3 regions of the Stappia sp. P2PMeth1 genome follow, and region 1 is predicted to be linked to each of the others. Evidence: riboswitches for the same ligand, from Rfam matches in the RefSeq annotation. Region 1 holds a riboswitch; each other region holds the start of a gene.
The links. A riboswitch is a leader RNA that binds a small molecule or an ion and turns the genes downstream of it on or off. The one in region 1 is predicted to bind cobalamin.
Positions count from the first base shown of each region.

Region 1 (2,194 bases):
GTCGGCGGCCAGGCGGAATCCTGGTCGTCCGTGTCCGACTTGCGGTCGACATAGCGGGCGCTGAGATCGAGGCTCAGCGCGTCGGTGATGTCCCAGTTGAAGCGGCCGTTCAGCGTGGCGTTGCGGTCGCCGTCCTTCTCGGAGCCGAATTGCGAGATGTTGAAGCCCTCGTTCTGGCGCCAGGCGCCGGAGACCGCGATGTCGTATCTCTCGCCGCCGCCGCGCACGCCGACATGGCCGGCCACCGTCTTGTCGGTGCCGGTTTCCGCCCGGCCGGTGATCTTCAGGTCGTTGCGGATGCCGCCCTTGGTGGTGATGGCGATGACGCCGGAGCTGGCATTGGAGCCGTAGATGGCGCTTTGCGGGCCGCGCAGCACCTCGATCCGCTCGATGTCGGCAACCTGCAATCCGCCGAAGTCGAACTCGCCGCTGGAGGTCGCCGCCACCTCGACGCCGTCGATCAGCACCAGAACGTGGTTGGCCTCCGAGCCGCGGATGCGGATCTGCGTCATGCCGCCATTGCCGCCGGTGCGCGAGACGGCGATGCCCGGCACCTTGCGCAGCGCATCGGCGACATAGCGCGTCTGCGTCGTCTCCAGCTCCTCGGCGGTGATCACCGTATGCGCCCGGCCCACCGCCTCGGCGGCGACCGGCGTGCGCCCGGCCGAGACGACGATCCGGTCGAGCTGCGTCGCCTCATCTTCAAGACCCGGCGTTTCAAAACCCTGAGCGCGGGTCTCGCCCGGCGCGGCAATCATCGCCGCCCCCATTCCGGCCCCCAGCACGGCAGCCAACGGCCCGGCGCGCAAGGCGCCCCCCAAAATGAACCTCATCCAGACACACCCCTGACGTGCGCCGGAATGCCCCTCGGCGCTCCGTCGCGATACGGCACGAGCCGGCGGACGCAGGCACGCCCCCAGCGCGACGGCGCAAGGCGGCGGCCTGCGGGCGCAGGCGGTTTCGGGTGTCACCTCAACGGAAAGCCGCGCCTCGACACACCCCGCGTCGAAGATCGGGTGACCGACAGGGGCAGGTCTCCTGGCTCACGGGTCATCGCGGACATTCACCTTCCCAACCCTGCCTTTGCCGGCGGGGTCAGTGGCCTTCGAACGTCCACTCTCCGTTCACAGTTGCGGGGGCAGCCACGGTTTCGGTCCCTGTTGGGTACGCCTCACCGTGTTCCCTTTTCATCCGGACATGTCCGGAACCTCTGTCGGCGTCAAAGAGAGCGGTTTCGCGCGCCCGAGTCAATCGTCTGTCGCCGTCCCCTTCGCCGCTGCAACCGGACGCTGCGTCAGGTGATCTCCGGGCGCGGCGGGGCGGGAGGCGTGCTCCCTCCAGTGGGCGAATCCGTTCCCGCCGTCGCCGGGTCGCAAAAGCCACCACTTGACTTTCGCCGGCCAAGCACCGACCTTCGGGGCATGAACACGACCGCACCGCGCCAGATTTGCGTTTTCAGGGTGTGCCCCATCGCGGGACACTGACCCCCGGCTAGGTCGCGTCGCGCCCCGGCCGCGGGGCATAGGCCGGCTCGTCCCCTCGCGGGCACACAGCAGGCCATAACGGCGGCGAACACTTCCCCTCACGAGATCCAGACCGCCCGACGCGCGCCTTTGTGCGTCGGCGGCCTTACAACATTGCAAGGACGCCGAGAATGGCTCCAGATACCCGCAAGCGGCGCAAGCCCGCCATCACCGTGACCCGCTCCGACCACGAGCGGCTGTCCGGGCTTGCCGAGTCCATTTCCACCCGCAATCCCGCTGTCGCCGAGCAGTTGGCGAGCGAGCTCGACCGGGCCCGCATCGTCGACGACCGGCGCATTGCCGCCGACGTCGTGCGCATGGGATCGCGGCTGCGCTTCACCACCGATGCCGGCGAGGACCGCTCCGTGACGCTGGTCTTCCCGGGCGAGGCCAATATCGCCGAGGGCAAGATTTCCGTCCTCACCCCGATCGGCGCCGCCTTGGTCGGCCTGTCCGCCGGCCAGTCCATCGACTGGACGGCTCTCGACGGGCGCACCCACCGGCTGACCGTGGAGAGCGTCGAGCCCCCCGCCGTGGCCGAGGCCGAGGCGCGGCCGGCATGAGCGCCACCGCGTCGACGAAAGAGCCGAAGCCACGCGACCGGCTGGCGATTTTCGGAGGCTGTCTCATCGCAGGATCCTAACCCCTGCGCTGCCGACCCGGCAGCCAGG
Region 1 is NZ_FYAW01000035.1:10,611-12,804, reverse strand. It holds gene P2PM1_RS19965 (TonB-dependent siderophore receptor) at 1-833, opposite strand, end outside; cobalamin riboswitch at 1,011-1,227, opposite strand; gene rnk (nucleoside diphosphate kinase regulator) at 1,655-2,086, shown strand.

Region 2 (2,194 bases), on a different contig from region 1:
GCCAGCGGATCGAGATGGTTGGTCGGCTCGTCCAGCACCAGCAGGCGCGGGCGCTGGCAGACGGCGCGGGCGATCTTCGCCCGCTGGCGTTCGCCGCCGGAAATCTCGCCCATCCGCCGGCCGGAAAGCCGCGTCAGGTCGGCGAGCGCCAGCGCCTCGTCGGTCGCGCGGGCGCCGGCCTCGCGCCCGCCGGCGCGGTGATGCGGCAGGTGGCCGAGCGAGACATATTGCGAGACGGTCAGCCGGTCGCAGCTTTCCTCGCTCTGGCCGACATAGGCGATGACGCGGGCGCGCTCGGTGATCGGCACGTCGCGATACGGCCGGCCGCCGAGCCGCATCTCGCCGCCGGTCGGCTCGCTCAGCCCGGCGATCAGCCGGATCAAGGTCGACTTGCCGGCGCCGTTCGGCCCGGCAAGGACGAGGATCTCGCCGTCATGCACATGCAGCGAGAGGTCGGAGAGGAGCGCATCCGCGCCGCGCGGCCGGTAGCCGACCTTTCGCAGCTCCAGCACCACCGGGGTTCCGCTGCGATGGCTCATGCGCCGTCCCTCCGGTCCGCTGCCCCGAGGGCGGGAGCGGGGAGGGCCGGCATCCGCGCCAGCGTCTTGCCCTTCAGCCCCTCGGGCCGCTGCAGCGACGAGCACCAGCCGTCATCCAGCTCGGCATATTGCCGGGCGAAGGCGAGGAGCGTTGCCACGTCGCGCGCCGGCTCGATGTCGCCGAAGAGATAGCTCGCCTTGCCCTCGGCCTGATAGGCGACCGTGCAGGGGTGCGAGCAGCCGGCCATGCAGGCCGCGCCCGCCACCTCGAACGGCGCGGCGCTGTCCCCGGCAAGCGCGGCGCTCAAGGTCTCGATCAGGTGAAGGCCCGGCTGCTCGCGCGTTTGCGGATCGCGGCAGGTGGTGCACACGGTGATGCGGTGCCGGCGCGGCAGGCTGCGGGTAAGGGCCGCCGATGGGCCGAAGAGGGATTCGTTGCGTGTCATGGCTACCTTCCCGGAACACCCCGTCCGGTTGTCGTTGCGGGAGATGGCAGGTCTCCTGGCTCGCGGGTCCGGCCCGGCCGCGCCTTCCCGCCCGGCTTTCGGGCAGTGGCATCGTGCGGCAGGGCCTGGGCCATTCGTCCCGTTGAAGGACGTCGGCCCCGGCCGCTTACAGTTGCGGGGGCAGCCACGGTCTTGGCCCCTGATGGGTACGCCGCACCGTGTTCCCTTTTCATGCCTCCGGCGCTTCGGCCTTCGGCAACCATCGCCGCCAAACTGGCAGATGACGGGCACCGCATCAAGACCAATCGCCGAAGGCCGACCGCAGCGCCGGTTTAGGTCAGGACCGGTTCAGGCCGCCGCGCTGCCCCAGGCGGGGAACGGGTCGTCGAGCCCGGTCCACTCTTCCGGGTGGAAGCCGTCCGCCCCGACCAACGCCGCGTCGAGTTCCGTGCGGATCGCCGCTTCATCCATGCCGCTCGTGCCGATGAAGACGATCTCCTGCCGCCGGTCGCCCCACACCGGATGCATGTAGGGCTCCATCGCCCGCCGCCAGTCCGGCGAATCCGGCCAGTGCTTGCGCGGCACCGCCGACCACCACAGCCCGCGCTTTTCGGTGGTGACGAAGGCGCCCGCCTGGCTGATCTCGCCGACGAAATGCGGCCGGGTCGCCAGCCAGAAGAAGCCCTTGGCGCGGATCACCCCCGGCCAGCTCTTCTGCACGAAGCGGTTCAGCGCGCGCGGCGCGAAGGGCTGGCGTGCCCGGTAGACGAAGGAGCGGATGCCGTATTCCTCCGTTTCCGGCACATGGTCGGCGAACCCGTTCAGCTCCTTGAACCACAGCGGATGCTCATGCGCCTTGTCGAAGTCGAAGCGGCCGGTGCCGAGCACGTCGCGCAAGGGAACGGCGGAGCGGTCGGTCTCCATCACCACCGCGTCCGGGTTCAGTCCGCGCACGATCTGGCGCGCGGCGGCAAGGTCCTGCGGGCGGGCATCGCTCACCTTGTTGAGGATGATCGTGTCGGCGAACTCGATCTGGTCGACGAGCAGGTCGACCAGGGTGCGCTCGTCGTCCTCGCCGAGCGATTCGCCGCGATCGGTGAGGAAGTCGGTGGAGCCGTAGTCCTTCAGCAGGCTCGCCGCATCCACCACCGTCACCATCGAATCGAGCCGCGCCACGTCGCTCAGGCTCTCGCCATGCTCGTCGCGGAA
Region 2 is NZ_FYAW01000017.1:164,181-166,374, forward strand. It holds gene P2PM1_RS09710 (ABC transporter ATP-binding protein) at 1-539, opposite strand, end outside; gene P2PM1_RS09715 (DUF1636 domain-containing protein) at 536-985, opposite strand; cobalamin riboswitch at 1,013-1,264, opposite strand; gene P2PM1_RS09720 (GTP-binding protein) at 1,334-2,194, opposite strand, start outside.
Region 2: another riboswitch for cobalamin. It lies ahead of P2PM1_RS09715 (DUF1636 domain-containing protein); the one in region 1 lies ahead of P2PM1_RS19965 (TonB-dependent siderophore receptor).

Region 3 (2,194 bases), on a different contig from region 1:
GGTCATGATCATGATCGTCGTGATCGTGGTCGTGGTCGTGGTCGTCGTGGTGATGATGCTCGTGATGGCTCTCGCGCCCGTGCATGTCGTCTTCCGAAGCGCTCATCCGGCCGAGCAGCACGTCGGCGGCGAGCCTGCCCTTTTCCGCCGCCACGATCTCCACCGCCGCGCGGACGCGGCCGGCGACCTCGGCCCGCACCCGCTCCAGCGTCGCCGCATCGACGAGATCGGCCTTGTTCAGCACGACGAGGTCAGCGCAGACGAGCTGGTCCTCGAACAGTTCCTCCACCGGGCTGTCGTGGTCCAGCGCCTCGTCGGCGGCGCGCTGCGCGGCCAGCGCCGCCTCGTCGCCGGTCACCCGCCCTTCCGCGACGGCTGCGGCATCCACCACCGTCACCACCGCGTCCACCGTCACGCGGGTCTTGACGCTCGGCCAGGAGAAGGCGCGCACCAGCGGCTGCGGCAGGGCAAGGCCCGAGGTCTCGATGACGATGTGGTCCGGCGCCTCGTCGCGGGCGATCAGCATTTCCATCGTGGGGAGGAAATCGTCGGCGACGGTGCAGCAAATGCAGCCATTGGTCAGCTCCACCACCTCTTCGGCGGCGCAGTCCGGATCGGCGCAGCCGTCGACCAGCGAGCCATCGAAGCCCATGTCGCCGAACTCGTTGACGATGAGGCCGATGCGCTTGCCCTTTGCCTCGCGCAGCAGGTTGGCGAGCAGCGTCGTCTTGCCGGCGCCGAGGAAGCCGGTGACGATGGTGGCCGGGATCTTGCCGGCGGTGCGGGGCGTGGATGCGGTCATAGGCGGATCTCCGGCTGGAGGTGGGATGGCTTGAGAACGAGCGGCAGGCCGGCGGCGACAAGCACCGCTACATCGGCGAGTTCCGCGATGCGGCGATTGAGGCGACCCTGCTCGTCGCGAAAGCGGCGGGCGAGCGCATTGTCGGGCACGATGCCCGAGCCGACCTCGTTGGTGACGAGAACGATGGGGCCGGGCGCGGCGCGCAGCGCCCCGGCGAGCCGGGCCGTCTCCGCTTCCGGATCGGCTTCAGCGAAAATCAGGTTGCTGAGCCACAGGGTCAGGCAATCGACGAGGATGGCGCGCTGCGCCGTGCTCTCGGCAGCGAGGACGCCGGCAAGGTCGCGCGGCTCCTCGATGGTCCGCCAGCCCTCGCCCCGCTGGTCGCGGTGGCGGTCGATGCGCTGGCGCATCTCCTCGTCATGGGGCGTGCAGGTGGCGACATAGACGCGCTCGCGCGCCGAGGCGAGCACCAGCCCCTCGGCATAAAGGCTCTTGCCCGAGCGCGCGCCGCCCGTCACCAGCACGGTGCGGGCCGCGACAGGAGCCGGGGCGGTTGGAGAATCGGATGCGCCGCTCACGCGCAAGCCGTCCGGCAGCGGGATATGCCGGGAGGGCTGAAGCGGCGGGCGCCCTTCAACGGGAACATTCTGGCCTCCTGCCGTCCACCCGACGGCGCGTGACGTTTCGGGCCGGGCCCCTTGGCGGGGGCTCGGGTGATCCGGCTCGTCTCCTGGCTCGCGGGTCGCGGCCTTGCCCTGCCCTTCCCGGACCGAAAGGCCCAGTGGTTCATGCAGGAAGGCTCGCCGCTCACAGTTGCGGGGGCAGCTACGGATTCGGGAGCCCGACTTGGGTCCTCCCCCACCGTATTCCGACTTTCCCCTTTCACCGGACTTCGTCCGTCAGAAAGGACCGGAAGATCACGACTCATAGCCTGCCGAAGGGGCCGGCGTCCAGCAGCGAGACGTGGACGGCTCCGGGAAGCTTCCGCAGCGGCGCCCGCTCCACTCACAGCGGATGCGGCCGGATGCCCGCGGCTCTTGCCGGTGCAGCTTGCCGGTGCACGCTCCCCGCCCCTCCCCACTCCCCGACTGTGGAAAAGTTTTGCGACAAAGGGCTTGGCAAGCGGCGGCGCAGTTTGCTATACGCCTGCCATCGACGCGGTGCGGATGCCCCGCGTGTTTCGTGATCCCCGGTAGCTCAGTGGTAGAGCAAGCGGCTGTTAACCGCTTGGTCGCTGGTTCGAATCCGGCCCGGGGAGCCACTTCCTCCTTATCTTCCCAAAAATCCTCCAGTCTTCCCGAAAACATGCGCCGCCTGGCGATATCGGGTTTCCTGCGGCCGAATGGGCTCTAGGTCGTGAATTCATAACTGTGCCGTTTCTCGCCAGACTTA
Region 3 is NZ_FYAW01000040.1:24,608-26,801, forward strand. It holds gene cobW (cobalamin biosynthesis protein CobW) at 1-802, opposite strand, end outside; gene cobU (bifunctional adenosylcobinamide kinase/adenosylcobinamide-phosphate guanylyltransferase) at 799-1,380, opposite strand; cobalamin riboswitch at 1,505-1,731, opposite strand; tRNA gene P2PM1_RS21735 (tRNA-Asn) at 1,989-2,063, shown strand.
Region 3: another riboswitch for cobalamin. It lies ahead of cobU (bifunctional adenosylcobinamide kinase/adenosylcobinamide-phosphate guanylyltransferase); the one in region 1 lies ahead of P2PM1_RS19965 (TonB-dependent siderophore receptor).